DNA from 2 places in the Pseudomonas sp. NY15354 genome. Region 1 is predicted to be linked to the other one. Evidence: riboswitches for the same ligand, from Rfam matches in the RefSeq annotation. Region 1 holds a riboswitch; the other holds the start of a gene.

Region 1 (15,567 bases):
CCTTCACCACGCGGGGGCGGCGCTGCTGCTTGGGCGCCGTGGCCGGTGCCTTGGTCACTGCCTTCGGGTCGAGGATGGCGACGATGTCGCGCAGGCTCTTGTCATAGCTTTTCATCAGGCCGACTAGTTTCTGCTCGAATTCGATTTCGCGTTTTAGGCCGGCGTCCTTTTTCATCGCCTCCAGTTGCGCCATTTGTTCCTGGAGAGCTTTTTCGGCAGCACGAAACTCTGCAAGTCTGGACACTGTCATCACTCCTGTAAGTGTCGTGGCAGGGCGTGACGAACATACAAAAAGCAATAAACGCCGGCCACGGGGATGGGTACAGCTGTTCGCTGATATCGATTGTAGTCGCCGACCTCTATTGGGTAAACCGTAAACTTTTTATAAGTAATCAGGGAACTTTGTTAGTTTTTCGCGCCTTATTCGCAGCGCTTTGAAGTCTGCTCTTCAGGGGTGCTTAGACCATCGTCCAATGGTGCGAAATAGAGCGCCTGCGCGATCATTCAAGATGAGGGTCGGCGTAGTTGTCGGCTGCTCCGTAGTGCCGGGGTGCAACGCTGCCTCGGATCGTTTTTCGCCTTCTTCCTGGATGTTCCTTTCGCATGTTTCCCCCGTTTTCCCCAGCCCCTGGGCGCCGTTTTACCGGCCTGTTGTTCCTGTGTGTCGGTGCCCATGCCCAGGCCGCCGGTTTTCTTGAAGACAGCAGCGCCAAGGTCGAAGCGCGCACGGTCTACTTCAACCGGGATTTTCGTGATGGGCATAGCAGTTCAAGTCAGGGCGCATCCAAACGCGAAGAGGCGGCGCAGGGTTTCATCCTGAATGTGCAGTCCGGATATACCCAGGGTCCGGTGGGCTTTGGTGTGGATGCCTTGGGCATGGTCGGCTTCAAGCTCGATTCCAGCCCGGCGGACAGCAACAGTGGTTTGCTGCCTTCGTCAGGGCATGACCCGCGCCGCTCGGCCGACCAGTACGCCAAGCTCGGCGTGGCCGGCAAGGTGAAGGTGTCCGAGACCGTGCTGCGCTACGGTTCGATGATGCCGGATGTACCGTTGCTCAAGTACAACGATGGTCGCCTGCTGCCGACCATGTTCCATGGCGCGATGCTGACCTCCGAAGAGGTGCGCGACCTGAAGTTCACCCTGGCCCGCCTGAACCAGTACACCGCCCGGGACTCCACCGACCGCCAGGACATCCGCGTCCACTGCAAGAACAAGCGGTATGCCTGCGACATCGAGGCCGACCACTTCGACCTGGCCGGCGTCGATTACCGCTTCAGTGATCGTCTGAGCGGTCAGTACCAGGTATCGCGCCTGGAAAACATCTACCGCCAGCAGTTCCTGGGTCTGGTGGGCAACCAACCCTTGGCGGTGGGCAGCCTGTCGGCCGATCTGCGCCTGATCAAGAGCGACGATATCGGCAACGCCCGCGCGGGCGATATCGATCACCGCGCCTTCAGCGGCATGCTCGGTTACAGCCTGGGCGGGCACAAGGTGAGCGCTGGCTGGCAACGCATGTATGGCGAGAACGCCATGCCGTACCTCGACGGCAGCAACCCGTACCTGGTCAACTACGCCCAGGTCAATGACTTCGCCGCCGCCCAGGAGCGCTCCTGGCAACTGCGTTACGACTATGACTTCAAGGCACTCGGCGTACCGGGCCTGACGTTCTTCACCCGCTACATCAATGGCGACCATATCAACGTCCCTGGCAGCAGCGCCGAAGGCAAGGAATGGGAACGCGACACCGAGCTCAAGTACCAAGTGCAAAGCGGCACCTTCAAGGACGTGAGCGTGCGCCTGCGTAACTCCACCTATCGCAGCAACTACGAGAAGTGGGCGCGGGACATGGACGAGACGCGGGTGATCGTGAGCTACAACTTCTCCATCCTCTAGTGTTTTGCCAAATGCCGCCGGCCGCTCGACAATGGCGGCTGGTTGACATGAGGGCAGGGTGATGAAACGCGTGCTGCTGATCGGCATCGGTCCGGGCGACCCACGTCAGATCACCTACGAAGCTGTGGAGGCGCTGCGGCGCGCCACGGTGTTCTTCGTTCTGGACAAAGGCCAGGACAAGGACGAACTGGTGCAACTGCGCAAAGACATCCTGGCGCGCTACGTGCCGCAGGGCGGTTATCGGCTGGTGCAGGTGACCGATCCGCAGCGCGAAGGCCAGGCGCCGGACTACCTCGGCGCTGTGCAGGGCTGGCATCGCCAGCGCGCGGCCTTGTACGGTCAGTTGCTGGAGGACGAGCTGGGCGCTGACGATATTGGCGCGTTCCTGCTCTGGGGCGAGCCTGGGTTGTACGACAGTACCTTGCGCATCCTCGACCTTGTTCGCCAACAGGGCCTGGCCTTGGCCCTGGAGGTCATCCCTGGCATCAGCAGCGTGCAGGCCTTGGCCGCGCGGCATCAGATCCCCCTCAATCGTATCGGCGAGCCTCTTATTGTGCTGCCGGGCCGGCGCCTGGCCGAGCAGGCGCGGATCGACAACGTGGTGGTGATGCTCGATGGGCAGTGTGCCTTCGCCGGGTTGGACGATCCGCAACTGATGATCTATTGGGGCGCCTACCTTGGGACCGAGGACGAGATCCTGGTCGCCGGGCCGCTGCAGGGGGTTAAGGCGCAGATCGTCGAGCTGCGGGACCAGTTGCGGCGACGCAAGGGATGGATCATGGACACCTACCTGCTGCGGCGCGAGTGCTGACGCGGGGCAATCGGGAACCTGGGGCCGCTTTGCGGCCCCGGCTTCAACGCCGACGCAACATGGCCCCGGTGAAGTTGTACAGGCGCTGTTCGTCCAGGTGCGCCAGGCTGTGCTCGATCCGCTCGGTCAAGGCCGCTGCATGGCGGTTGCGGTCATAGCGGGTCTTGAGCAGAGGCGCGCAGGCTGCCTGGGCCTGCTGCCAGGCCGCTTCATCGCTGTAGAGCCGCACGCAGGCCTGCGCCAGCGCTTCGGCGGTTCCGGCGATAGCGCCCGGCCAGGGCAGGGCGCCATGCATGGCTTCGGCGCCGATGGGCGTGGTGACACTGGGGGTGCCGCAGAGCATGGCGTCGGCCAGCTTGCCCTTGATGCCAGCACCAAAGCGCAGCGGCGCCAGGCACAGGCGTGCGTTGCCCATCACCTGCAGCGCATCCTCGGCCCAGCCGAGCAGGTGGAAGCCCTCTTCGGGGTTGTGCAAGGCCAGGGCCTTGGGTGTGGCGTAGGCGCCATGGATGTGCAACTGGGCCTCGGGCAGACGACGGCGAATCATCGGCCAGAGGTTGTGCTTCATCCACAGCACCGCATCCCAGTTGGGCGCATGGCGGAAGTTGCCAATGGTCACGATGTGCTCGCGCTCGGCGAAGGGGCGCAATGTCTGGGCAGTCGGGTCGAGCATCAGCGGGCACCAGTGCAGCAGGTAGTCCGGCACACCGAAGCCATTGACCAACAGGTCTGTTTCCACGTCCGAGATGATCAGCGACAGGTCGCAGCGATAGATGGCCGCCAGCTCGCGCTGGGCCAGGTCGGTGGGGGCCATCTGGCGGAACAGCTCGGGGCCGCTGGTGTTGAACAGGGCGCGGAAGTCGTTGGGGTCCAGGCCTTCGATCAGGCGTCGGCGCAGCAGTTGATGGCGGGCCTCGCGCAGGCTCTGCAGGTCGGAGGTTTCCAGCACGCGCAGGGCGTTGGGGCAGTGTTTCCGGACGCTCGGGCCAAACTGCTCCTCCATGGCGAAACGGTCGAACAGCACGATGTCCGGCACCAGTTCGGCGATGAAGTGCTCGAAGTGCTCGTCGATGAGCTGTTCAGCGATGCCCTGGCTCGCGAGATCGGCCTTGTGCTCGGCGGCGTTTGCGGCGCTGGCGAAGGTGATGCGCCAGCCGCGAGCAAGAAAGCTTTCGAGGATCTGCATCATGTGGCCGCCGACGGCGGAGGAGCGAGGTTCGGGCCAGGCTTGGCCGATGACCAGGGCGTGGAGCATGGAGGAGGGGCCTTGGGCTGGAAAACGCGTATTTAACCATGGTCTGGTGCACGGGGCCGCTTCTACAGATCCATGTAGGAGCGGCCTCGTGTCGCGATGGGGCTGCGCAGCAGCCCGTGCAGTCAGAAGGTGTAATCCACCGTCGCAAAGTACGACCGCGGCGCCCCCAACAGCCACTGCTCGCTGGTATAGACGTAGGATGCTGCATACTCGCGGTCGAACAGGTTGTTCACCTGCAAGCCCAGACGCACATCCGGCAGCACCTGCCAGCCGAGATTGGCATCCACCACCGTGTAGCCAGGCACGCTGTTCTCATTGGCCGCACTGTCGTAGCGCTGGTCCACATAACGCACACCGAGGCCGGCATCGACCTGTTGGCCAAACCCTTTGCTCACCCATAGATTGGCCGTGCGACGGGGCACATTGCCTGGCCTGTTACCCGCTCGATCCACCACGCCCTCTGCTGTGTCTTCGAGGTAATCGTCGAACTTGGCGCGCACCACCGCAGCGTTGGCCGAGACCTGCCACTGGTTGGCCAAGGCCAGCTCCACGGTCGCCTCCAGTCCATCGGAGGTTTGTTGGCCCGCTTGCTGTACGCCATGGTTCACCGGGTCGGCGACCAACAGCTTCTTTTTGACGATGTGGTAGGCCGCAAGCGTCCACTCGCCACGGCCCTCCCAGAACCGTTGCTTGAGACCCAGCTCGGTCTGCTTGGCCTCGGTCAGGTCATAGCGCTGCGCCGGGCGCAGGGTCAACAGATCCCCCACGCCATCCTCGCTGGTCGAGTACTGCCCATACAGCGACAGCTCGTCGGTGACGGCGAACACCAGCCCGGCGCGCCAGTTGCCGCCTGGCAGGCTGCGCTCGCTGCGGGTGTCGTTGACCAGGTCGTTGCGCTCGATGTGGTTCTGGTCGCGGCGGATGCCGGTCACCAGCGACAGGCGATCGGTCAGCTCGGTGCGGTTCTCGGCGAACAGGGCGAAGGTATGCGTGGTGGACAACGTTTGAGGGCGTGTCGGCGACAGGCTATGGAACCTGCCAGGCGCCGGGTGCCAAGGGTCGAGCGGGTCCGTAGCGCCATCGTCGTAGGGAGCGTTGCTGTCGACGTTGAAACGGATCTTGTTGTATTCGGCCCCGATGAGCGTCTTGCTGGTCAGGCCAAACAGGTCATGGTCGAAGGTGAAGCTCTGGCGATCGCCGATCTGTTCCTGGTTGTGCTTGATCTCCAGGAAGCTGCCGCGCTCCAGCCGATCTACATCGCCATTCCAGGCGTAGGTCTCGGCATTGCGCCAATGTCGCCGGCTCTTGATGTAGTACAGCTGGTTGCTGGCCGACACGCTGTCGCTGATGTTCCAGTCGGTATTCAGGCGGGTCCATTCGTCATGGTAGCGCTGCACGTCGTTCTGAACGTTGTAGTTCTTCTTGCGCAGGCTGCTGCGGTAGCGCCCGCCGATCAGCGGCGTGCCGTAGTAGTTGGCCGGTTCTGCGTCGCCGCGTTCGTGGGCCAGGGTGAAACTCAGGTCGGCTGTTGCGTCGAAACGCAGTGCCGCGCTCAGGGCCAGGCTGCGCGAGTCGGTGCGGTCGACCCAGCCGTTACCGGCCTGCTGGTTGACCGTCATCCGATAGCTCAGGCGCTCGCTCAGGCTGCCGCCGCTGTCCAGACCGAGCTGCTGGCGGTCCCAGGAGCCGTAGCCCAGGCGCAGCTGGTTATGCACCTCGCCTGCAAAAGGCTTTTTCGGGATCACGTTCACCACTGCACCGGTGGCGCCTTCGCCATACAGGACCGAGGCGGGGCCGCGGATCACGTCGATGCGCTCGACCATCCATGGGTCGACCGGAAAGGTCAGCGTGCCGGCACCGCTGTACAGGCGCGAGCCATCGAACAGGGTCATCACCGAGCTGTGGCCCTCGAAGCCCCGGGCCGACAGCCCGGTGCCGCCATCGCCTGGGCTACCGGTGAAGGTGATGCCCGGTGAGCGGGTCACGGCGTCCTGGACGGTGAGGTTGTTGCGCTGCTGAATCTGTTCGGCGCTCAGGGTGCTGGTGCTGGCCGGGGTCTGCAGGGCGCTCAGGTTCAGGCGCGATCCAGCATCGGTTGGGGTAGCCAGGTCGACACTCGGTGCCTCATGGGTGTCGGTGATGGTCGTCGAGGGCAGGGCCAGCACCGGGTTGTGCTGTTCATCGGCCACGACCGGAAGGGAAACGGCCAGGCAGGCCGCCAAGGTGTGAAGCGTGTAGGTACGGGACATGTCGTTCCACTGCTGCAGGAATGAATGGATCCCGGTGGAAACAACGCATAGACAAGCGAACGCGCACGCAAGGGGCGTGCGCGAAGACCGGCCTGCGCCCGCCCACCGCGGGTTTGCCAACGTGAAGTTCCAGGCCGGTCTCCGGGCTTGCGAGGGTCATGAAGCCTTCACCTTCCCATGCATGCGCACAGTGGTCTGTCGAAGGGTTCGCTCGCTTACCGTTGCGGGGGCAGCGCCGGACTTGTCGTGTGAACGACGCACCGGCTTCCCGTTTCACCCTGCGCGCGGCGGCGCAGGACACCTGAAACTGGCGCGCATCTGACCATTGATCGGATGGGGAGTCAATGCGCGGGGAAAAGACGAGGGCTCAGCGCCCGCGTCGGCGCGAGACCCGCGCCTCGATGTTCTTGCGTCCGATCAGCAGCGCGGGCTTTTCCACCACGGGTTCGTCCGCCAACCATTTGTACATCACCAGGCAATCCACCAATCCCAGCTGGGCATGGCGGTACGCCTTGGGCAGGCGGCCGACCGTCTCGAAGCCCAGCTTATGCCACAGCGCCACGGCCACCTCATTGGTGGCTACCACCGAATTGAACTGCAACGCCAGAAAACCCTCCTGGCGGGCCAGCTTCTGCGAGTGTTCGCACATCAAGCGAGCAACGCCGCGGCCACGGGCGGCCTCGCTGACCATGTAGCCGCAGTTGCCCACATGGCTGCCGGGGCCGGCGGCGTTGGCCTTGAGGTAGTAGGTGCCGAGCAGCTCGCCATCCTGCTCGGCCACCAGGGTGCGCAGAGGCAGTTCCAGCCACAGTTGGCGGGCCTGTTCGAAGGTCAGCGCGGGGTCGAAGGCGTAGGTCTGGCGGGCCTGGATGATGGCCTGGAAGGTGGGCCAGAAGCGCTCGAAGTCTTCCGGGGTCATGGGGCGGATCTGAATCATGGCGGCTCCTGCTGGCTGAGCCGCCAAGTCTGGGTGGCCTGGCGCCGCCGCGCAAGGGCGACGACGCCGCTCAGCGTCAATTGCCGGCCTTGCCCACCGCATCCATGGCGCGGGCCGAATAGACCAGCGCGGCGCCGGCGTTCATCGCCACCGCCACGCCCAGCGCTTCGGCGATCTCCTCGCGGGTGGCGCCATGCTTGACCGCCTGCTGAGAGTGCACGGCGATGCAGCCGTCGCAGCGGGTGGTCACCGCCACGGCCAGGGAGATCAGTTCGCGGGTCTTGGCATCGAGGTGGTTGGTCTTGGCGCCGGCGCCGCTGGCGGTCATGTAGCCGGCCACGGTATCCGGAGACAACTGCTTGAGATCGCCGATGCCGGCCATCAACTGCTTACGGTAGGCGTCCCAGTCCATCATGCTCATCGTCTTCACCTTGTGAGGTTGGCAACAGGAGCTTTCAGGCTAGTCGAAGTTTTCCCGTGGGCACGGCCTTGTGTCGCGATGGGCCGCGCAGCGGCCCAAAATTCAGGCTTTCAGATGTAGATGAAGAACAGCACCAAAGCTGCGACCACCGCCCACTTCTCCAGGTAGTAGCGGGTACGGTTGCGCTTTTTCAGCGCTTTGCCGCGCTCACGGATCTTGTAGATGCGGGTGAACAGGCGGTTGATGCCGCCGGTCTTGTCATTGGCGTCGTTGGGGGCGGCGGCCGCGGCCATGACGTTGCGGCTGAACCAGCGGTTGAAGGCGGTCGCCCAGCGGTACTTGAGCGGGCGTTCGACGTCGCAGAACAGGATGATGCGATTGTGCTCGGTGGTGTTGGCGGCGTAGTGGATGTAGGTCTCGTCGAACACCACCGCTTCGCCGTCGCGCCAGGCGTACTTCTCGCCATCGACGTCGATGTAGCAGCCATCATCGTTCGGCGTGTCGAGGCCCAGATGGTAACGATAGGAGCCAGCATAGGGGTCGCGGTGACGCACGAGCTTGGCGCCTGGCGGCAGGGTGGCGAACATCGCGGCCTTGACCGTGCCGATGCTTTGCAGCAGCTCGGTGGTACGCGGGCACAGCTTCATCGCCGATGGATGGCTCTCGCCGTACCACTTCAGGTAGAAGCGTTTCCAGCCGGTCTTGAAGAAGGAGTTGAAGCCGACATCGTCATAGTTGTCGGACTTCTTGATTTCACCGACATGCAGCAGTTGCTGGGCTTCTTCGCGGATTTCCTGCCAGTGGTCCTTGAGCGGCTGCAGCTCGGGGAAGGCCTCCACCGGCAGGTAGGGCTTGGCCGGATGCTTGGAGAACAGGTACAGGAAGGCGTTGACCGGGGCCAGGAAACTGGAGTGATCGCCCAGTTGGCGGGTCAATTTGTGGCGAACCCGACCGCGCAGGTGGACATAGGCGATCGAGAGGACGAAAAGAAGTACTAATGCAATTTTCATGGACGGCTGCTTGTCAAGATGGCCATGCTTCATGGCTTGAGCTCGCCAGCATAAACAATCATGCGTTGGCTTTATAGGATTAATCTCACATTGCCAGGCAGACATTCGTACGATAACCCCCGTTCGTGTTGTGTGCCCCGGCCTAGACGATTTCAAGGAGGGAATGACGGATGGCATTCGATGAACGCGACAAGGTCCAGCCCTTCAAGCGCCTGTTCTTCGCGCTGTCGGTCAGCGATGCCCAGCGCCGCGCCATTGCCCAGTGGCGACGTGCATTGGCGCTGCGCAGTGGCAAGCCGGTGCCGGCGCAGAACTTCCACCTGACGTTGCTGTTTCTGGGCGATGTCGATGTTGCCCAGGTGCCCGCCCTGTGCGCCGCCGTCGATCAGCTCAAGCGCCCAAATGCGCCGATTCGTCTGGTGCTGGATCGCCTGCAGGTGTGGCCGCGCGCCAGCGTCTTGGTCCTGGAGCCGCAGCAGACGCCACCGGCCATGCGCCAGTTGGTCTATGCCCTGCAGCAGGCGGCACTGCCGCTGGGGATCGCTGAGCAGGTCCGTGAGTTCCGGCCGCACCTGACGTTGTCCCGCGACTTTCGCAGCCAGGTGCCGGAAGCTGGCACAGCGCCGGAGTTTTTCCTTGCTGCGCGGTCGTTCACCCTCTACGAGTCGCGCAAGGGCGCCTATTGGCCATTGGCCGAGTGGCCCTTGGAGGACTAAAGCCAGCCTGTGCGTCGTGGTTGTGAGACAGGGGACTGGCGCGTACCATGCCGTGCATTCCTTTCAATAACAAACCACACGGCACTGGCCAGCATTGGCACGTGGCGTGTGGACTTTCGTCTTGTCTGCGGAGATCAACAACCCATCCATGAACGGACCTACCCCAAACGTTTTGCCTACCACCGCGCAAAGCGGCAGCTGGCTCAGTGTCATCGCCTTGGCGCTGGCCGCCTTCATCTTCAATACCACCGAATTCGTGCCGGTGGCGCTGCTCAGCGACATTGGCCACAGCTTCGACATGAGCACCGCCCAGGTCGGCCTGATGCTCACTATCTATGCCTGGGTGGTGGCGCTGGCGTCGCTGCCGATGATGCTGATCACCCGCAACATCGAGCGCCGGCGCCTGCTGTTGTTCGTCTTTTTGGTGTTCATCGTCAGCCATCTGCTCTCGTGGCTGTCCCAGAGCTTTGCCATGCTGCTGGTCAGCCGTATCGGCATTGCCCTGTCCCATGCGGTGTTCTGGGCCATCACCGCGTCGCTGGCAGTGCGCGTGGCGCCCCCAGGCCAGCAGGCCAAGGCCCTGGGCTTGCTGGCCACCGGCACCACCTTGGCCATGGTCATGGGTATTCCGCTGGGGCGCGTGGTGGGTGAGGCCCTGGGCTGGCGGGTGACCTTCCTCAGCATTGCCGGTGTGGCATTGGCCACCCTGCTGTGTTTGGTGAAGTCGCTGCCACTGCTGCCGAGTCAGAACTCCGGCTCCCTGCGCAGCCTGCCGATCCTGTTCAAGCGCCCGGCGCTGGTGATCACCTACCTGTTGGTGACGCTGGTGATCACCGCGCAGTTCACCGCCTACAGCTACATCGAGCCGTTTGCCCTGCATGTGGCGCAGATCGGCGGCGAGCGCACGACCTTGCTGCTGCTGTTGTTCGGAGGCGCAGGGGTGTTCGGTTCGTTGCTGTTCAGCCGCTACAGCGACCGCTTCCCCCATGGGTTCCTGGTGGCGGCCATCGCCTCCCTGGCGGCGTGCCTGCTGCTGATGTTGCCGCTGTCGGGCAATTTCTATGTGTTCGCGGCGTTGAGCATGGTCTGGGGCGTGGCGATCCTGAGCTTCAGCCTGTCGTTGCAATCGAAGACCCTGAAGCTGGCCTCGGATGCCACCGATGTGGCCATGGCACTGTTTTCGGGGATCTACAACATCGGCATCGGCGGCGGTGCCTTGCTGGGCAGTATCGTCAGCAGCCAGCTGGATGTGGCTTATATCGGCCTGGTCGGTGGCAGCGTCGCAGTGGTGGGCCTGGTGTTGGCGGCGGCGAGCACTGGGCGGTTTCGCGCAGCATTGGGCAAGTAGCCCCCTGAGATCAGCGGTGGCTGCTTCGCGGGTAAACCCGCCCACCGGGATTGCTCCGCTCTCAAGACTTGCGTAATGCCAGTGGGAGCGGGTTTAGCCGCGAAGAGAACGGCGTCGAGCAGGCTGGTTGAGTCAATGATCGGCAGGTTGCAATGCGGCGAAGCGCTCGCGCAGCCACAGGTGCAACTGCGACACCGCAGGCGAGAGCTGCTTGCGGTGGGGGCATACCAGGGTCACGGGCGTAAGCTCGCCCGGGTGCTCTGGCAACAGGATCTCCAGCTCGCCCGCCGCCACGTTGGCGCTCACATCCAGCCATGACTTGTAGACGATCCCTTCACCCTCCAGGGCCCAGCGCCGCACCACGTCGGCATCATCGCTGAACAGCGGGCCACGCACCTGCACGGTGCGGTTGCCCAGACGCCATTTGTCATAGACCCGCCCCAGTTGCAGGTAGAGCAGGCAGGCATGCTGCTGGAGCTCCTCGGGTGTACGCGGGCGGCCATGGCGTGCCAGATAACTGGGAGACGCCACCAGCACTCGACGGTTCCAGGGCGCCAGGGGCAGGGCGATGTAGTTGGCCTCGGCGTTCAGGCCGTAGCGGATGGCTACATCCACCGGATCGCGGGAAAAGTCGGCGACCTGGTCGGAGAGAAAGAACCGCAGGCTCAGCTCCGGGTGTTCGCGGCGAAACGCGCTGAGCCAGGGCAGCAGGATGTTGCGCCCAAGGTCCGACGGCGCCGACACCTGCAGCACACCGCGCAGACTGCTGTGGGCCCCGTGCAGGTTGTCGCGCCCTTGGCGCAAGGTGTCGAGCACGCTTTGGGCAGTGGGCAGGTACAGCTCGCCTTCGGCGGTCAGGCGCAGGCTGCGGGTGGTGCGGGCGAACAAACGCACATCCAGCTCGCGCTCCAGGCGCTTGATCGCCGCCGCCACTTGCCCCGGAAGCAGACCCGCCTCATGGGCGGCGGCAGTGAAGCTGCCCAGCGCGCTGCTGCGCAGGAACAATTCGAGATCGGCAAGACGCAGCATTTTCACTCCAAGGATGAAAGTGTTGCTGCATTGTGCGGGTTTTTCTTTTTGACGGGAAAGATAAGATGCGCGACAAATCCGTTCTCTTGAGGAGTTGTCTTGATGGATACCGTTGCCCTGGCCAAGCGCCGCTACACCACCAAAGCCTACGATGCCGCCCGCCGCATCCCCCAGGCCACCGTCGACGCGCTGCTCGAACAACTGCGCCACAGCCCGTCGTCGGTCAATTCGCAGCCCTGGCACTTCATCGTCGCCGACAGCGCCGAAGGCAAGGCGCGCATCGCCAAGGCGACCGAGGCGTTCGCCTACAACACGCCGAAGATCCTGGATGCCTCCCATGTGATCGTCTTCGCTGCCCGCACCGACATGCCGGAGTCGCACCTGGAGGCGGTGTTGGCGCAGGAGGCCGCCGATGGCCGATTCCACACCGAGCAGGCCAAGGCGGGCCAGGACGTGACCCGTCGCGGCTACGTCAACCTGCACCGCTTCGACCAGAAGGACCTGCAGCACTGGATGGAGAAGCAGACCTACCTGGCCCTGGGCACCGCCTTGCTCGGCGCTGCCGCCCATGGCCTGGACGCTACCCCCATCGAAGGTTTCGACAGCAAGGCGCTGGATGCAGAACTCGGCCTGCGTGAACAGGGCTTCACCAGCGTGGTGCTGCTGAGCCTGGGCTACCGCAGCGAACAGGACTTCAATGCCGGCCTCAACAAGTCGCGCCTGCCGGCTTCGACGGTGTTCACTTTCCTCTGAACCGTACGGGCTAGTCGTCAGGCGCCTGTGACAGGGGCCTGGCCACATGCTCCAGCGAGCGGCGTTCGGCGGCGGTGCCCCAGCGGGCCTGCACCAGCGCGGCGATGATCATCAGGCCGGCGCCGATCAGGTAGCCATACAGCACGTTGATACGCTCACCCGTCTCGATCAGTACGCCGAACAACGCCGGCCCGATCAAGCCGCCCAGGCCGGTGCCGAAGGCATAGAACACGGCGATCGCCAAGGCGCGGATCTCCAGGGGAAAGGTCTCGGCCACGGTGAGGTAGGCGGAGCTGGCGGCGGCGGAGGCGAAAAAGAAAATCACCATCCAGGCCGCCGTTTGCTCTGTGACATCGAGCAGGCCTTGCTCGAATCCATACCCGCTGATGGCCAGCAGTACACCGGATATCAGGTAGGTGGCGCTGATCATGACGCGGCGACCCAGCACATCGAACAATCGCCCCAGCAGCAATGGCCCACAGAAGTTGCCCAAGGCGAACGGCAGCACGTACCAGCCGACACGCTCGGACGGCACGCCGTAGAAATCGGTGAGCACCAGCGCATAGGTGAAGAAAATGGCGTTGTAGAAGAACGCCTGGGCGCTGAGCAAGGTCAGGCCGACCAGGGCGCGGCGCCGGTGCGCGACGAACAGGCAGCGCATGACCTCGCCCAGGGGTGTGTGATCGCGGGCGCGTAGGCGCAACGGTGGGGTATCGAGGGCAGGTAGCGTGATGCCGCGCGCACGCAATTGGCGTTCGATATCGGTGACGATGCGTTCGGCGCGCTCGGGTTGACCATGGACCATCAACCAGCGCGGGCTCTCCGGAATCCACAGGCGCATCAGCAGGATCGCCAAACCCAGCAGCGCACCGATGCCGAAGCACAGGCGCCAACCCAGATCGCCGCCGACCCGTGCCGGGTCGAGCAGGATCACCGCGCCGATCGCCCCAAGGGCTGCCCCCAGCCAGAAGGTACCGTTGATCACCAGATCCACCCAGCCGCGATAGCGGGCGGGGGTGAACTCCTGGATGGTCGAGTTGATGGCGGTGTACTCGCCGCCGATGCCCGCCCCGGTGAGAAACCGAAACAGCAGAAAGCTTGCCAAATTCCACGAAAACGCAGTGGCAGCCGTGGCGCCGATGTACAGCGCCAGGGTGACGAAAAATAGCCTGCGCCGACCCAGGCGGTCAGTCATCCAGCCGAAGAACAAGGCGCCAAGGACGGCCCCGGCGATGTAGGCGGCGCCTGCCAGGCCGATCTGGGTGTTGCTCATGGCCAGCGCCGGGCTGTCCTTGAGGGCACCGGACACCGAACCCGCCAGGGTGACTTCCAGCCCGTCCAGCAACCAAGTGATGCCCAGGGCCATCACTAGCAGGGTGTGGAAGCGGGTCCAGGGCAGTCGGTCGAGGCGGGCGGGAATGTCGGTGTGGTAGAGGCGCCCGGCCGCGGTGGGGAGCGAGGGTTGGTTCACCAGGTGGGCTCCGGTCTGCTGGCGGTATGTGCCTGGCAGTGGAGCCCTTTTCAGCGGGCGGAGTTCATTTCAGCAACGTCGATAACTCCACGGCCTTTGTGGGAGATTCTATGGTGTCGGACAAGCTCGAATCGCCTTGGGTTGGTATTCCTTGACACTTTTCAGCCGTGCAAACGCCAGCCCTGGCGTAGTTCCCACAGGCACAGCGATGTTGTTGAGAACACCGGAGAACCTGTGTGCGGGTTCACCCGCGAATAGGCCAGGGACAGTCACCACAAGGCGACAGAAGCGGCGCTCACCACTCGCCCGAACACGTCGATGGCCTTGTCCACCTCGGCCTCGCTGGTGAAGCGTCCCAGGCTGATCCGCACGCTGTTGCGCGCCTGGGCGTCCTCGAGCCCCAGGGCCAGCAGCACGTGGGACGCGGCGTTGCTCGCCGAGTTGCACGCCGAGGTGGAGGACAGGGCCAGCTCGCTGGCCAGTGCCGCACTGTTGAAGCCCTTGGCGTCGATGCACAGGTTCAGGGTGTGAGGGATGCGTTGTTGGGCGCAGCCATTGAGGCTCACGCCGGGCAGGGCCAGCAGCCCTTGGCGCAGGCGCTGGCTGAGCTGGGCGATGCGCTGGTGTTCGCTGTCGCCGGGTCCGCCGGCCAGTGCGAAGGCACTGCCCATGCCGACGATCTGGTGGGTCGCCAGGGTACCGGAGCGCAGGCCACGCTCATGGCCACCGCCGTGCATCTGGGCACGCAGCATCGGGCGAGCGCGCGGGCCGACATAGAGTGCGCCGATGCCCTTGGGGCCATACACCTTGTGGGCCGAGAACGACATCAGGTCGACCGCCTGACGGGCCAGGTCCAGGGCGACCTTGCCCACGGCCTGTGCGGCGTCCACGTGCAGCAGGGCGCCATGGGCGCGCACGTATTCGCCGATGGTGGCGAAATCGGTGAGCGTGCCCAGTTCGTTGTTGACCGCCATCAGCGACACCAAGCGGGTGTCTTCACGCAGCGCGGCCTGTACCGCCTGCGGTTGAATCAGCCCGTGCGCGTCCGGTGCCAGGCGCGTGACCGCCCAGCCCTGGCGTTCGAGCTCGGCTGCGGTGTCCAGCACCGCCTTGTGTTCCAGTTGGCTGGTGATCAGGTGACCCGGCTTGCCGGCACCCTGGGCGATGCCCTTGAGCGCCAGGTTGTTCGATTCGGTGGCGCCGGAGGTCCAGACCAGATCGGCCGGGTCGGCGCCCACGCGCTCGGCGACCTGGCGACGGGCCTGCTCCACGAGCTCGCGGGCGGCCTGGCCATACGCATGACCGCTGGAGGCCGGGTTGCCGAAATGCGCCTCTTGGCCGAGGCAGGTGATCATGGTCTCGATGACGCGTGGGTCGACAGGGGTGGTGGCGGCGTAGTCGAAGTAGAGCGGGGCGCTGGGCATGATGGGAATCCGTGCAGGTCGCCATGACGTGGCGATCGATGGATCCATCGTACCCAGCGCTCCGGAGATGCTTTTTGCCTTGTTGGCCCAGTGCGGCGCGCCTTGAAGAAAAGTTTTTCTATCACGCCTTTGCGTGTAGGAAATTATTCTCTAGATGGTAGGTTTATCTTCGCAGGGATAGGGAGTCAGGCCGTGAGGTGCTGCTTTTCTTCTTCCTCCGCGACCCGTTCGCACAGATCGATGATCTGCT
Region 2 (15,567 bases), on a different contig from region 1:
GCGCAGCGGTTGCTGCAAGTGCTGGGCGAGCCTGTGCAGCTCGATGAACAGGTGATCGACTTCGTCACCCCTAGCATCGGCATCGCGCTGTATCCGCAGCATGCGCAAGATCTCGATTCGCTGGTCAAGGCCGCTGACCAGGCGATGTACGAGGCCAAGCGTCAGCGTAATCAGGTCTATTTGTCCGAGTCCGGGCCCGTGGGGGACGCTATCGAGCCGGCGCAGGAACAGCGATCCCCGTAGCGGGTGTTGGCATGCGTGTCTCGCTGCAGAAGGGCAGGGTTGATTGTCGCTGTGGATAACGGCAAAATTCGTACGCAATTACGTGGTATGTACCACGGTATGAATCGTAGAGGCAGCGATGGCACGGGTCGGTATCAACAAGGTGGTGGTGCAGCAGGCGCGCCAAGCACTGCTTGCGCGGGGTGAACACCCCAGTATCGATGCAGTCCGTATCGAGCTAGGCAATACCGGCTCCAAGACCACCATCCATCGCTATCTCAAGGAACTGGAGGTGCAACCACCAGCCCCTTTGGATACGGCAAGCCTGAGTACACAGCTGAGCGGACTCGTGGAGCAACTGGCCGAGCAGTTGAACGACGAAGCCCAAACGCGCATCCGTGATGCCGAAGCCGACTTCGAGGCGCAGCGCGAGCAACTGCAGGCGCAGCTGCAGTTGGCGCAACAGACGCTGGCGGCAGCGCATCATCAGTTGCAGATCCAGGCGAGCGCGTTGCAGGCCGAATCCGAAAAACTGCTGACCACCCAAAGCACCCTGCAGGCCGAACAATTGCGCAGCGCCAGCCTCAACCAAGCGCTGGGCGAGGTGCAGTTGCGCCTGGCCGACAAGGACGCACAGGTGCAGCAACTGCAGGTGGAGCTGCGCCAATTGCAGCAGGGCATGCTGGTGCGCCAGGAGGAGGCCACGGGCCTTCACCGGGACAACGAGCGGTTGATCGGGGAGCATCGGCAGGCGATGGAGCAGCGCACAGCGCTGGAGGCACAACTGGAGCAACGTGATGCCCAGGTTCAGGGGCTGCGCTCGATCCTGGCCCAGGCCCAAGGCGCAAGCGACGAAATGCGCCGACAACTGCAGAACCAGACAACGCAACTGGAGCACAAGCGCGAGCTGTGCGGCGACCAGGTCCGCCAGCTGGAGCGCTTGCAAGGCCTGCTCGATGCCCGGACCGCAGCGCTGGCAGTCTGCGAAGCGCGCCTGGCGCAGGTGGATGGCGGGCCCTCAGCCGCTGGACACCAGAGCGGGTAGATGAATCAAACTTATGCGCGGCGATGGGTTCTTCCATAGACACTCGTCTGGAGACTTGCCATGAATCAATCTGACCCGCGCAAACCCGACCAAGGGCCGCATTCCTCCGAACACGCCACTCACCCGAACGACCTGGGCTTTGACCCGGACTCACCTGATCTCGAAGACCCGCAAGTCGATCCCCAAGGGCCGGCCAAGCCGCCCAGGGATGACGAAAAGAAAGCCTGAGCGCAAAGGGCCGCAATGCGGCCCCAGCGGGTTATCGGTCTATCTTCTTGGCTTGCTCGACCCCAGCGGACGACAGCTTGATCGGATAGGCGACGCTCAGTTGGTGCTCGGCGTCGACCTCGACACTGCCATCCTGGATGAGCCCTTGGTCCTGTAGGGTCTTGAGCATTCCGGCTACGGCCTTTTCGCCGCGGTAGTTGTCCAGCAGCTCCTTGCCCAACCCTTGCGGATGGGCATGGAGCAGACGGGTGAGGATCTCTGATCGCAATGCATCGTTACTCATGACGCGCCTCACGTTCGTTGCAGGTCATTTGCCATATTTGGCCTGGAGTTGCTTGGCCTGTTCCAGGTGATGCTCGAGCTTGGGCAGGGTCTCGCTGGCGAAAGACTTGAGCTCGGGCTTGTCGGAGGTGCTGGCCTCGCTCTTGAACAGCTTCACGGCTTTTTCATGGGCGTCGACCTGGTTGTTGATGTAGGACTTGTCGAAGGACTCGTCGCGCCATTCCAGGATCACTTTCTTGACCTTGTCGGTCAGCGCGGCTTCATCCGGTGTGCTCAGGTCCAGGGAACGGGCGATGTCGCCGAGCTTCTGGTTGGCTTTGGTGTGGTCGGTGACCATTTGCTGAGCGAAGGCCTTGATTTCAGGGCTTTTGCTCTTTTCCTGGGCCAGGTTGCCGGCCACGACTTCAGCGATGCCGGCCTCGGTGGCCTCATCGACGAAGTCGTTGGAACTGGCGGCCAGCACCTGCATCGACGCCATGCCGAGTGCGACGGTCAACCCGACGCGCTTGAGGAACAGATTGCTCATGTGTCACTCCTTATCCATTGGCGCGACCTCTATGTCGCGTACGGTTGAGCGCGACCTGTGGGCAAAGGTTTGATTTTTTGCGCGCTGCCAAGGCGAACGGTCATTGGTTTGAACATTGGCGCGGCACAAGGCTCAGAGATTCAAAGGTCGCATCGAGGAGCCGCCCATGAGCATCGAACGCAGCATTCCCGAGCTTGAGGCGTGGTACGCCCAGTACGACGATGCGAGCTATCGCCGCGAATCGCCGGACGCCTATCATCATGAGCTGGTCCGTACTGCCGAAGCGCTGCGTGACGACGGCGCGATCGACTGGGACGACTGGCTGGCGCTCAAGGCCCTGGCCGACCAGGCCCATGTGCGCGCCCTCGCGGAAGCCGTGCAGGCCCATGTGGACGACCCTGACGCATGAAGACGCTGAAAATAGCCACGTTCAACATCAATGGCATCCGTAGCCGACTGCCAGGGCTGCTGGCCTGGCTGGCGCGCGAGCAGCCCGACATCGCCTGCCTCCAGGAACTCAAGGCCGCGGACAAGGATTTCCCGCGCGAAGCTTTGGAAGCGGCGGGCTATGGCTGCCTGTACCACGGCCAAGCGTCGTGGAACGGTGTGGCGATCCTGGCCCGCGGTAGCGAGCCGCTCGAGGTGCGTCGGGGGTTGCCGGGCATGGACGACGACAGCCAGAGCCGCTACCTGGAGGCAGCAGTGCAGGGCGTCTTGATAGCATGCCTGTACCTGCCCAATGGCAACCCTCAGCCGGGCCCCAAGTTCGATTACAAGTTGCGCTGGTTCGAGTGCCTGATCACTCATGCCAAGACCTTACTCGACAGCGCTCACCCCACGGTGCTGGCGGGGGATTTCAACGTGGTGCCCACCGACCAGGACATCTACAACACCCGCTCCTGGCTCAAGGACGCGTTGCTCCAGCCAGAATCCCGGGCGTGCTACCAGCGCCTGCTGGAGCAAGGCTGGAGCGATGCGATCCGCCAGCTGCATCCTGATGCGCAGGTCTACACGTTCTGGGACTACTTTCGCAATCACTGGCCCCGAAACGCGGGCCTGCGCATCGATCACTTGTTGCTCAGCCCCGAACTTTCGCCACGGCTCAAGGCCGCCGGCGTGCATGCCTGGGTACGCAACGAACCCAAGGCCAGCGACCATGCGCCGGCCTGGATCGAGTTGTCCGCGCCCCCGCGTCACTGATCTATAGTCAAGGGCGGTGAGTGCTGGACACAAGGGACTGTAATGGCTGCAAGCAGGAGGCAGGACGAGGAGGGGGTGTTCGCCGTGACCGGCGAGGGCCGCGCCGTTGCCTTGTTCCGCCTGGTTCTGAGCTTCATGGCGGTGGTGATGCTGGCCTTCGTGCTGATCGAAGGCTGGCGGATCTGGCGTGACTACCGGCATGCCTTCGTCAATGCCGAAGATGCGGTGACCAACCTGGCCAGGGGCACCGCCCAGCATGCCGAAGACGCCATTCGTCAGGTCGATGCGATCACCTCCGCCCTGGCCGAGCGCATCGAGGGCGACGGCTTCGAGCACCTGGATCGGCCTCGACTGCACGCCTTGCTCAAGCAACAGAAAGCGATCATGCCGCAGCTGCATGGCTTGTTCGTTTATGGCGCCGATGGCCGCTGGATCGTCACCGATCAACCGACGATCGCGCCGCGGGCGAACAATGCCGATCGCGATTACTTCATCTATCACCGCACCCATGCCGACCGAGACGTGCGCATCGGCTCGGTGGTGCGCAGCCGCTCCACGGGCGACTTGATCATTCCCATCTCACGGCGGCTGAACAACCCCGACGGTAGCTTCGCCGGGGTCCTGCTGGGTTCGATCAAAGTGGATTGGTTCGTGCGTTACTACGGCGACTTCAAGATCGACGAGCGCGGCGCGCTGGTACTGGCCAAACGCGATGGCACCATTCTCGTGCGCCGGCCCTTCGTCGAGCAGGTCGTGGGGCGCAGCCTGGCCGACAGCGATATCTTTCGCAATCACCTGCCTTACGCCGATCAGGGTGTGGTGGAGGCGGTCGCGGTGGTCGACGGGACGCCACGCCTGTACGCCTACCGGGCCTTGGCCCATTACCCACTGGTGGTTGAAGCGGGCTTGTCGCGCGAATCGATCATCGCGCCTTGGCGCCACGACATGCTCAAGTCGATCGCGGTATTGCTGCTGTTGTTGTCGGGACTGGCGGCCTTTGGTTGGGTGGTGCTGCGCCAGTTGCGCGAGCGCATCGCCATCGAGCGCGCCTTGCACCAGGCGCATCAGACGCTCAAATCCTTGGCCTTGACCGACAGCCTGACCGGCCTTGGCAATCGTCGCCGGCTGGACGGGGTGTTCGAAGCAGAGATACGCCGGGCACGGCGCCAGGGTTATCCCTTGGCCCTGGTGATGATCGACCTGGACTACTTCAAGGCCTACAACGACCGTTACGGCCACCCGGCAGGCGACCAATGCCTGCGGCGCTTCGGCGAACTGCTTGGCCATGCACTGAAGCGCCCGGGCGACCTGGCGGTACGCTACGGCGGCGAAGAGTTCACGCTGTTGCTGCCCAACACCGACGCCCAGGGCGCGGTGGCGATCGTGCAGGAGATATTGATGCTGCTGCGCCGCCTGGTGATCGAGCATGCCGGCAGTCCGTTGGGGCAGGTATCTGCCAGTGCCGGGATCGCAGTGGGCTATCCAGGACCGGAAGACACCACGCCGGAAAGCCTGACGGCTGCCGCCGATGCCGCCCTGTACGAGGCCAAGCGTCAGGGGCGGGACCGCTACAGCCTGGCGAGCAGTGCGCTAGCCAATTGCTAGCCGCATGGCGCAACGCCCAGACAAGCCATGCGCCTGCTCATCGCGCAAGATGCCTCGCAGGCGCTCATCCAACTGCGCAGGCGTCAGGGTCGTGAAACCGAGGCGGGCGTAGAACGGCGCATTCCAGGGCACATCGGCGAAGGTGGTCAGCGTGACCGCTTGCAGACCACGGCTGCGCGCAGCGTCGATGGCCTCGCGCAAAAGGCGCCGGCCCAACCCTTTGCCCTGGGCGCGTTCATGCACCGAGAGCTCATGGATGTGCAATTCGCTTCCTGCCGTCTGCGCGCAGAGGAAGCCGATCGGCCGGTCGTCATCATCCACAGCAACCCAGCTATCGCCCCGCGCCAGAAAGGCCTGATGAGCGGCGTGATCGAGCACATCGCTGGAGGCCAACCAAGCAAGGCCTGGTAACTCGGTGAATGCCTGTGCGGCCGAACGCTCCACTTCAGGGAGCAGCGGCAGGTCGCGGGGAAGAGCAGGGCGTATGCGCATCGGGCGGTCCTTGGCCAAAGCGTCCAGTCTATTAGCCTCTAGATAAGGTGCAAGGTGGTCTCAGGGCGGAGGTGGCGCTCATCCTTTCATGGAAAAGCCCTCCGAATGGTCGAGCGGCGATGGTACCCTTGCGGCCTTCGTTGCTATCTCGGACCGTTACATGTTGTTCAATCTCGCCATCCTGTTCGGCACCCTGGTGGCCATGGAGGGCGTCGGCACGCTGGCTCACAAGTACATCATGCATGGCTGGGGCTGGTGGCTGCACCGCTCGCACCATGAGCCACACCTGGGCATGCTGGAAACCAACGACGTCTACCTGGTAGCCCTGGCGCTGATTGCGGCGGGGCTGGTGGCGTTGGGCAAGGCAGGCTACGCGCCTGTGCAATGGATCGGCGGCGGTGTGGCGGGGTATGGCGTGCTGTATGTGCTGGCCCATGATGGCTTCTTTCATCGCCACTGGCCCCGCGCGCCCAAACCGGTGAACCGCTACCTCAAGCGCCTGTACCGGGCGCATCGGTTGCACCATGCAATCGCTGGGCGCAAGGGGAGTGTGTCGTTCGGGTTCTTCTACGCGCCGCCGCTGCGTGTACTCAAGCGTCAGGTCCAAGCCCGCCGGCGTCACTAGAGTCAGGCTTTGCGGCGCAACAACACGATGAAGAACAGCCCGCCGATGGCCGCCGTGGCAATGCCGATGGGCAGATCCTGAGGCGCGATCAGCGTACGTGCGCCGATATCCACCCATACCACGAACAACGCGCCCAGCAGGGCGCAGGCAGGCAGCAGTCGGCGGTGTTCGGCCCCGACCAGTCGACGGGCGACGTGAGGCAGCATCAGTCCGACAAAACCAATGGCGCCTGAGAGCGACACCAGCACGCCGGTCAACAGGGCGCAGCCAACGAACACCTGCGCCCGCACTCGGCGCGGCTCGAAGCCAAGGCTCACGGCCGTCTGCTCACCGCTCATCAAGCCGTTCAACGCCCGTGCCAGGCTCATCAGCAGCGCGAACCCCGCCAACACGCACAGCGCCGGCAGCCAGAGCAGAGGCCACTGTGCCAGGCCCAGGCCACCCAGCATCCAGAACATCACCGAGCTCGCCGCGTGGGGATCGCCGGTGTACAGCAGCAAATTGGCCAGCGCCATGATCACGAAGGACACCGCCACCCCGGCCAACAGCAGCCTGTCGCTGTCCAGTCGACCACGCCGGCTGGCCACCGCCAGGACCAGCAACATGCTGCCCAAGGCACCGACGAAGGCCGCGAGGGGCAGGCTGAAGGGGCCGGCGAAAGTGCCGAGGAACAGCACCACCAGCACCGCCCCCAGCACCGCGCCGGAACTGACGCCCAGCAGGTGCGGATCGGCCAGCGGGTTACGGGTGACGGCTTGCAAGGCGCCGCCAACCAAGGCCAGGCCTGCCCCCACCAAGGCCCCTAGCAGGACCCGTGGGGCGCGGATCTGCCAGACAATCTGCGCCTGTCCCCGGCTCCACTCGCCCATTTCAGTGGCGCCCAATTGATGCATCAGGATGCCCCACACCTTGGCCAGCGGTACGTGGGCCGCACCAAAACCCAAGGACAACAGGCAGGAGAACAATACACCGGCCACCAACAGCGACATCAGCAGGCGATACCCCCCGGGGCTGCGCACCGGCATCAATGCGCTGCCTCGGCGAACAGCTGCGGATGCAGGGCCGAGGCCAATTGCTCGATGGCGCCTGCGTTGTCCACCGAGGGGGTGACCTGCAGGTACGACAGCACCACGAAGCGGCGCTCGCGAATGGCCTTAACCTCGCTCAAAGCGGGGTTATTGAGTAGAAAGTCGCGTTTTTGCGCCCAACTCGTCGGGCCATAGTCGACGATGACGATCACCTCCGGGTCGCGCTCTACCACGCTCTCCCAATTGACTTCGGTCCAACTGGCGCTCACATCGGCCATCACGTTGTCGGCACCGGCAGCCTCGAGCAGTGCCTGGGGCATGCCGAGCCGGCCGGAGGTGGTAGGACGGTCCTCGCCACTGTCGTAGAGAAAGACACGGGGTTTGTGCTGCACCTGGGCCAACTGCTCGTGTACCCGCGCGATGCGCTGCTTAAGCTGCCCGACGAGCTCGTCGGCACGGGGTTGAACATCGAAGATCCGCCCCAGATTTTTCAGGTCCCGGTACAGGTCCTCCAGGCTTGCGCGGCGCTGGGGCATGATCCAAGAGCAGGATTCGCTCAGCTCATACACCGGGATACCCAGCGGTGCCAAGGTTTGCGGTGTGAGCGGGCCACCTACGTTCATGCCGTAGCCCCAACCGGCGAACAGGAAATCGGCCTGGACATCGAGGAGGTTTTCCGGCGATGGGTAGCGCGGCGCAAGTTCAGGAAGGCCTACCAAGGCGTCACGCAGGGATGGGTCGAGGGTCTTCCAGCCACTGACACCGCTGTAGCCGATCATCCGCTCGCGCAGACCCAGGGCCAGCAGCATCCCCGTGAGGTTGATGTCGTGACTCACCGCTCGCTGCGGCGCCTGGTTGAAGGTGACGTCACGCTCGCAGCTGCGCACGGTGACGGGGTAGCTGTCGGCCCAGGCTGCAAAGGGCAGGGCGGTGAGCAGGGCAAGGTAAGTCAGGCGTCGCTTCATGCGGGGCTGATCCAGGTAATACGTGGGTGGGACGCCAATGGGTGGCGATCGACCAGGGCGCGAACACCAAAGACCTGCGCCAGGCGCTGCTCGGTCAGCACGTGCTCCGGCGTGCCTTGGGCGACGATGCGCCCGGCATCGATGACATAAAGGCGGTCACAGAAGGCCGCGGCCAGGTTCAGATCGTGAAAGCTTGCCAACAGGCCTAGACCAGTGCCACGCAAGTGTTCGAGCAAGGCCAGTTGGTAACGCGGGTCGAGATGATTGGTCGGCTCATCCAAGATCAACAAGCGCGGTTGCTGCACCAATGCCCGAGCCAGCAGCACACGCTGTTTCTCGCCTCCCGACAGCGGTGCAAAGCCTTGGTCGGCGCGGGTGTGCAGGCCTAGTCGCTGCAGGCAGGCGTCGATCAATGCCTGGTCGTCTTGGCTGTCGAACCAGCCTTGGTGCGGAGTTCGGCCCATGGCGACCACATCGCGCACACTGAGGCCGAAATCCTCGGGGAACTCCTGCAGCATCACCGCCACGCGCTGGGCAACCCAGCGAGGGGAGCGCTGCCAGATATCTTCGTTCTCCAGCAGCACGCGCCCGCCATCGGGCCGGGTAAAGCGATAAGCGCAGCGCAACAGGCTGGTCTTGCCGCTGCCGTTCGGGCCGATCAGGCCGACGAACTCACCCGCGTGGACGTGCAGATCGATACCGTCGAGCAGCCGCAGACCGCCGGGCGAGGGGGCCCAGTGCAAGCTTTCCAGACGTAGGGTAGGGGATGACATGCAGACCAACCGTACCGGGGTGAATGAAACCCGACAGGTGAAGGCGCGCAAGGGCATCGCGGGCAGGCTGCTGCCCCAAGACCGGCCCGCGCCCGCCCACCGCGGGTGTTGCCAAAGGAGGTGACAGGCCGGTCTCCGGGCTTGCGAGGGGCTTGAAGCATTCACCTTCCCATGCCGGCGGCACAGTGGTGTGTCGAATGCATCGCTCGCTTACCGTTGCGGGGGCAGCACCGGACTGATCGCACAAGGCGACGCACCGGCTTCCCGTTTAATCCCCGGCGCGGCGGCAGGGGACACCTGAAACTGGGGCGCATCTGAGCATTAATGGGCGGGTCAGTCAACCAAACGGGGCGGTCCTTTGCGGTCGCGTGGCTGATTGTTACGCGATGTTACCCATTGCCCCAGTTCCGCTGCCGCCTTCTGGCTGCAAAGGGCCTTTTTGAGGGAAGAAGGCAGGGCATGGTGTTTGCATTGCTCAGGCCACGAACCTCAACTGGAATAGACCATGAGTTCTCCACTGCATTGCTGCACCGTCTCGCCAGTCGCGGGCAACCTCGGCGTCCTGTCGGCTGCTGCCAGTGGCCTGGAGGGGTTCGTCACAGGTGTTGGAGGCGACATTGACCTGATACTGGGGCGCGCGGGGGTCAATCCCGAGAGCCTGCGCCAACCCACGCTGAGCCTGCCGCTCACCAATTACTGCCAGGTGCTGGAGGAGGCCGCCCGCCAGTCTCACTGCGATAACTTCGGTTTGCACTACGGCCTGCAGTTTCAGCCGCAAGCCTTGGGATTGCTCGGTTATGTCGGGTTGTTTTCCTACACGTTGGAGGAGGCTCTGCGCAACTTCGCGGCTGCGTTTCCTTACCACCAGCACGACACCTTGATACGGCTGGTCGACTGCGGCGAACGCTATCGCTTCGATTATCAAGTGCAGCACAGCGCCATTCTGGAGCGTCGACAGGACGCCGAACTGACCATGGGCATGGCGCTTAACCTGATACGCCACGTGCTGGGCAAAGACTGGGCGCCAGTCGCGGTCAGCTTCGAGCACGCTCGCCCACAGGACTGGCAGGTACATCAGCAGGCGTTCGGCGCGCCTGTCTATTTTGGGCGCGGGTGCAACTCGATGCTCGTCCCCAAGGCCGACCTCAAAGATCGGCGGATGCCAGAGCACGATGCCAACTTGCTGTTTCTGGTTCAGGACGTGCTCCAGCGTCTTGGGGCGCACGATCAGCGGCGCAACCTGTTGGATGAGGCGGACGCCCAGGTGCGCCTTGCCCTGAGCGGCGGAGAGCCGTGCCTGGAGAAGATCGCGCAGGCGCTGGAACTCAGTTCGGCCGGATTGCAGCGCCACTTGCGCGAGGCAGGCCTGAGCTTCAGCCAGCTGGTCGAAAGGGTCCGCCGGGAACTGGCGGTGCACTACCTGCGACAGCCCAAACGGCCGGTGTCTGACCTGGCGGGGTTGCTCGGGTATTCCGAGGCGAGTGCCTTCTCCCGTGCTTTTCGCCGTTGGTTTGGTGTAAGCCCGCGGCAATGGCGCAGCGAGGATCACTGAACCGAAAATTGACTTTGCATGTTGAACTCGCTCGTGCAGGGTCAAGTCTTGGTCTAGACCACGATATAAGATCAAGTTCGCAAGCTCCGGATACCTCCCGGCAGGCGCCTTGATCGAGCAGAGCAGGGGTGCCAGGCCTACGTCGCGGTAATCAACAGAGGACAACAACATGTACAAGAGTCCTGAGAACGCCCGCCATTACTGGAAATCCCTTCAACGCTGGCGCGTTCAGATATTCATCATCACGTGGCTGGCCTATGCCGCGTTCTATTTCACCCGCAAGGCCTTTTCGGTTGCCAAGCTGGGTATCGCCGAAGACCCCAGCTTTACGCTCGACAAAGCGGCCATGGCCAACCTCGACGCGCTGTATCTGGCCGCGTACGCCGTAGGCCAATTCGCCTGGGGAGTTTTCGCCGACCGTTACGGTACCCGCGTCGTCGTGCTCGGTGGGCTCGTGGTGTCGGCACTGGCCGCACTGGCCATGGGCACCTTCGCGACCTTGCCAATCTTCGCCAGTTGCATGGTGATCCAGGGGCTGGCGCAATCCACAGGCTGGTCAGGGCTGTGCAAGAACATTGGATGCTTCTTCGCCACCCGCGAGCGCGGGCGCGTGCTGGGCTACTGGAGCACCTGCTACGCCTTCGGCGGCCTGGTCGCAACGCCGTTCGCTGGATGGTGGGCGTACCAGATCTCTCATGATTGGCGCATGGCGTTCATTTCCTCGGCGGGCGTCGTGCTCGTGGTTGCCGTGCTGTTCTTCCTGTTGCAACGTAATCGCCCGCAGGATGTAGGTTTGCCTGCTGTCGAAGACGAGGACCGATCGGCCGGGCGAACCGACGCCCCCCGAGAGAATTACTGGGCGGCGCTGCGCAAGGTGTTGGCCAACCGTACGGTCTTGGTGCTTGGGGTCGCGTATTTCCTGCTCAAGCCAGCCCTCTATGCAATCCTGATGTGGGGGCCGGTGATCGTCTATGAGCGGATGCCGAGTATCGGCAAAGTGGCCTCGGCCATAGTGCCGTCCGCATTCGAAGTCGCGGGGCTGGTCGGCCCGATTCTGATCGGTATCGTCTCCGACAAGCTGTTTGGTGCTCGGCGCATGCCGGCCTGCGTGATCAGCCTGATGGCGCTGACCCTGTGGCTGATTCTGTTCGTGCCGACAATGCAAAGCGGCAACATCTACCTGGTCGTCGGCTTGCTGTTCATGATGGGCATCACGCTGTATGGCCCTGACTCGATGATCAGCGGTGCCGCCGCCATCGACTTCGGCACCAGCGAGTCCGCGGGCACAGCCACAGGCTTCGTCAACGGGTGCGGCTCTGTGGGTGCGATCCTCGGCGGGCTGCTGCCGGGCTATTTCGACACCATCACCGTGTTCTTCGTCTTCACCGGCGCAGCCTTGCTCGCCAGTTTGCTGTTGGTGCCTTTCTGGAACAGCCGCCCAGCAAGTCAAGCGCCTATCAGCGAGTACGAGACGACGCCTGGCGCTGTCGCCACATCCACGCAAAGCACTCGCTGATCCCACTGTCATTTCATCGCGCGAAGGTTGAAAAGGCCTTCGCCTCTCGACACTGCACCCTGGAGGTGGCCGATGGCCCTCGCACTGTTTGACCTGGACGACACCCTTATCGATGGCGACTGTGCCAGCTTGTGGAGCGGCCATATGGCCGCACTCGGCTGGGTCGACGGGCCGAGCTTCATCGAGCGCGACCGCGAACTCATGGCGCTCTATGCGCAAGGCAAGTTGGCCATGGAGGCGTACATGACCTTCAGCCTGTCGCCTTTGGTGGGCCGCACGATAGAGGAGGTGGCCGAAGCGGTTGACCCCTTCGTCGAAGACGTCATCACCCCGCGCATACATGAGGACGCCATTGCCTGCCTGGCGCGACATCGCGAAGAGGGTGACCGTCTGCTGATCATTTCAGCGTCGGCGCACTTTTTGGTGAGCCGTATCGCCGAGCAGTTGGGTGTAGAAGAAGTGCTGGCGATTGACCTTGAACACCAGCAGGGCGCTTATACCGGCAATACCCGCGGGACATTGACCTACCGGGAAGGCAAAGTGACGCGACTTCACAGCTGGTTGCAGGAGCAGGGTGAAGGGTTGGAAGGCGCCTACTTCTACTCGGATTCGCGCAATGACCTGCCGTTGCTTTCTCTGGTTGCCAAACCGCATACGGTCAATCCTGATCCTGTATTGCGGGCGCATGCTGATGCGACGGGATGGCCGGTTTTACAGTGGCAGTGATAGTTGCTAAAGAGCAAGATAAGGAGAGTGTTTTATATAACTAAACAAAATAGTTATTTAGTGTAGTTATTCTAACTAGTCATATAAGAGCAGGGTGGCTCACCGGTGATCGCTAACGCTCATGAGCTGGGGTAGTTCACTTGGTGAGCTACCTTCGGCGTCATCGACCATCGAGGATTACCACTCAATGACTCATTTTCCAGGCTGGATGCTTGAAAGCGCACATAGCTACCTCAAGGCGGCCGAACTTCTACATGCCCAAAACCTTCCACAGGTCGCCATTGTGAATGCAGCGCTCGGCATGGAAATCTTGCTGAAAACCTTCATTTCCGTGCCAGATCAACACCAAGGTACGTCCGGTGAAACCTACAAGCTTGACGTAGATGCACTCAAAGAGGCTCACCAGTACCTTCAGTCAGTTGGCAAAGCGAGGACTCAGCGCCGTGATGGTCACGATCTGCTGACATTGTTTCATGCTGTGCCTGCGGAGATCCGTCAAAGCTTGGCCCTGGACAGCCAAGAAGGATTGTTCGAGCGGTATCGCGATGTGTTCACCAACAGCCGATATCAGTATGAGTCAGTCAGCTGGAAATTTTCCGATCCAGTACTGATGGAGTTGCTACGGTGGACGTTGGCCAACGTGGTTGGCTACTACAAAGAGCGAGGCTCGCAGGATCCGTTCGTGCTGGGTTACATCGCTGAGGTCCAAGCTCGATCTGCTGCGCAGTGATCTAGGCCAGGGGCCTGGCTTCAAATCTGCCCACTCACGGCCCAGGTAGCTCCATACGAAGATACGCATAATGCGTATTATGTTAAATATTGTTTCTGTCACATGTGCTTACGCAGCCTTTACCCACGCATTTTGTCCCGTTGAGTGATTTCATCCCAGAATGACCGAGGTCGACGCCATGAAAAAAGACAGCTTCCAACCCATGCCTTGCCTGTAGCCCGCGTGCTAGGCTCTGTCTGAAATTCGGAGAAACCCAACTCCCGAGCCGCGAGCGCTGAGATTTTATTAGGCCGCAGTCGCGGTGGCCTCACCACCAAGATTTATATGCTCTGCGACGCCAACGGCGTGCCATTGCGCTTTCTCCTTTCTGGTGGTCAAGCCAGCGATATTAGCTACGCGCAGCCATTGCTGGACGCTGTCTGCATTCCGACGAGCAAACGTGGGCGACCTCGCAAGCGCTGCCGCTGGCTTTTGGCTGATAAGGGCTACGATGCGGAGGCGCTACGGCGTTTTTGTGACCGCTACCGCATGCAGCCGGTTTTTCCTTTGCGTGCAATGACGCGCAAACCCAAGCCCGGATTACCCCGCCTGTACGACAAGCTCGCAAAAAGTTATGGCGCGATGGTTTCGCTGGCTTGTGTCATGCGGTGTCTACGACAACTTTTTTCAGACAGAGCCTAGGTACCACGGGCCGATTATAACCCTGATACATTTTCTCACCTGAGTGTATTGCGGCCTGCTCAATCAGAGCAAATTTCGCCAGATGTCATACCCCGCATATAGCAGCATCGATCCGAAAAATACGCCTGTGATGACTGTCAGTCTTTTCAGATGACGCTGGCTGGATAAGAGCTGCGCCGCTAAATCCGCATTCTGCTCGGTCAGCAGCGCGACCAGTGCGCTTTGCTCGCCCCTGGACGCTGCCAAGAATTGTTGCACAACGCGTTGGTTTTCAGCCGCCACGGCCTCGACCTGCGTCGACAGCCGGGTCAATAAACCTGCCACGTCCGTGCCCAGGGTGCTGACTTGCGCCGCCAAGGCCGTGTTGATCCTCTTGCTGAACTCCCGGTTCAACACAATTTCTTTCAAGACCTTTTCCACCACCTCGACCTTGGCCGCTTGCTCTTCACGCCCCAGTGTTTGCAGCCCTGCCAGGAGGGTTTCCTGCGAAGCTTGCTGCTGCTCGGCGATGCGAACGCCGACGCCAATGACCGCGGCGTTGAAATCAGCGATACTTGAGCTAAGCGATGACGACAGCTGGCGCGACACTTCAGCGGCCGAACTTTCGATGTGCGGACGCAGCGCTTCGATCGACTCCGCCAGCTCCCCCTGCTGCCGGGTCGCCCCAGCGAGCGCATCGAGCAGCACGGCCTCAGTCGAGCTCACGCTAGAGGTGTGGACGGCCGTAGAGTGCTCGAGCAAGGCCTCGACTGCACGAGCGTCACTCGCGCTCTGCTCGGTGATGTGTTTCTGAAACTTGGTGAGCAACGAAGGGACGTCTTCTTCGCGGATCTTGCGCAACGCCTGCAGCAACGACTTCGTGGCTTTTTCCGCATCGTCCGCGGAGGCGCCCAAGGTGTCGTTGATCTCGGTGATAGAATCTCGTGTGTCCGCAAGGTCTCCACTCAGTGCCTTGATCGAGGCTTCGAGTGGGTTGAGAGGCTCCTTCAGGATCTTAACCATCAGCTCGGCAAGGGTCTTTTCTTTGTTGTGAATCTCTGTAGCTGTACTCATTTTTCAGGCCCGGCCATCTTGGCTTAGTCTCATCAGTTCTACCCGCTGGTTGCTCAATTGCATACAGGCCAGCAGTTGCAGTAACGCGTCACAATCATCTTGCTCGTTCATCGCCAAGCTCATCCGCTGGCTGAGTTCGGCAAGGTACTCCTCATTGAGCAAGTGAACGAAGCGTTCGCACCGCTCAAGGTCTTGTTGCGAGGTTTGGGCAATGCGCTGCAACTCGCCGTGCTTGAGGGCGATTTCGTGCTCGACTCGCTCCCGCTGCTTGATCAGAAGCATCTGCTCGTGGCGCTGCAGTTCGAGGTTGGCTTCTAG

What was found. A riboswitch is a leader RNA that binds a small molecule or an ion and turns the genes downstream of it on or off. The one in region 1 is predicted to bind cobalamin.
Region 2: another riboswitch for cobalamin. It lies ahead of ACNFCH_RS10955 (ABC transporter ATP-binding protein); the one in region 1 lies ahead of ACNFCH_RS12690 (TonB-dependent receptor).

What each region holds. Positions count from the first base shown of each region.
Region 1 is NZ_JBLUPV010000010.1:112,445-128,011, reverse strand. Features, by position in the region: gene ACNFCH_RS12710 (histone-like nucleoid-structuring protein, MvaT/MvaU family) at 1-244, opposite strand, end outside; gene ACNFCH_RS12705 (OprD family porin) at 604-1,893, shown strand; gene cobF (precorrin-6A synthase (deacetylating)) at 1,955-2,704, shown strand; gene ACNFCH_RS12695 (glycosyltransferase) at 2,748-3,959, opposite strand; gene ACNFCH_RS12690 (TonB-dependent receptor) at 4,082-6,208, opposite strand; cobalamin riboswitch at 6,323-6,528, opposite strand; gene ACNFCH_RS12685 (GNAT family N-acetyltransferase) at 6,576-7,145, opposite strand; gene ACNFCH_RS12680 (carboxymuconolactone decarboxylase family protein) at 7,222-7,566, opposite strand; gene lpxO (lipid A hydroxylase LpxO) at 7,677-8,576, opposite strand; gene thpR (RNA 2',3'-cyclic phosphodiesterase) at 8,747-9,292, shown strand; gene ACNFCH_RS12665 (sugar transporter) at 9,441-10,640, shown strand; gene ACNFCH_RS12660 (LysR family transcriptional regulator) at 10,773-11,669, opposite strand; gene nfsB (oxygen-insensitive NAD(P)H nitroreductase) at 11,772-12,422, shown strand; gene ACNFCH_RS12650 (MFS transporter) at 12,433-13,893, opposite strand; gene ACNFCH_RS12645 (cysteine desulfurase family protein) at 14,163-15,317, opposite strand; gene ACNFCH_RS12640 (LysR family transcriptional regulator) at 15,503-15,567, opposite strand, start outside.
Region 2 is NZ_JBLUPV010000008.1:129,297-144,863, forward strand. Features, by position in the region: gene ACNFCH_RS10895 (diguanylate cyclase domain-containing protein) at 1-243, shown strand, start outside; gene ACNFCH_RS10900 (DNA-binding protein) at 362-1,267, shown strand; gene ACNFCH_RS10905 (DUF6021 family protein) at 1,328-1,495, shown strand; gene ACNFCH_RS10910 (hypothetical protein) at 1,527-1,778, opposite strand; gene ACNFCH_RS10915 (DUF4142 domain-containing protein) at 1,803-2,303, opposite strand; gene ACNFCH_RS10920 (hypothetical protein) at 2,470-2,712, shown strand; gene xth (exodeoxyribonuclease III) at 2,709-3,503, shown strand; gene ACNFCH_RS10930 (sensor domain-containing diguanylate cyclase) at 3,546-5,108, shown strand; gene ACNFCH_RS10935 (GNAT family N-acetyltransferase) at 5,094-5,600, opposite strand; gene ACNFCH_RS10940 (sterol desaturase family protein) at 5,761-6,225, shown strand; gene ACNFCH_RS10945 (iron ABC transporter permease) at 6,228-7,250, opposite strand; gene ACNFCH_RS10950 (ABC transporter substrate-binding protein) at 7,250-8,218, opposite strand; gene ACNFCH_RS10955 (ABC transporter ATP-binding protein) at 8,215-8,991, opposite strand; cobalamin riboswitch at 9,100-9,307, opposite strand; gene ACNFCH_RS10960 (AraC family transcriptional regulator) at 9,497-10,543, shown strand; gene ACNFCH_RS10965 (MFS transporter) at 10,713-12,059, shown strand; gene ACNFCH_RS10970 (HAD family hydrolase) at 12,132-12,785, shown strand; gene ACNFCH_RS10975 (hypothetical protein) at 12,973-13,515, shown strand; partial or broken gene ACNFCH_RS10980 (transposase) at 13,801-14,196, shown strand; gene ACNFCH_RS10985 (hypothetical protein) at 14,260-15,249, opposite strand; gene ACNFCH_RS10990 (hypothetical protein) at 15,253-15,567, opposite strand, start outside.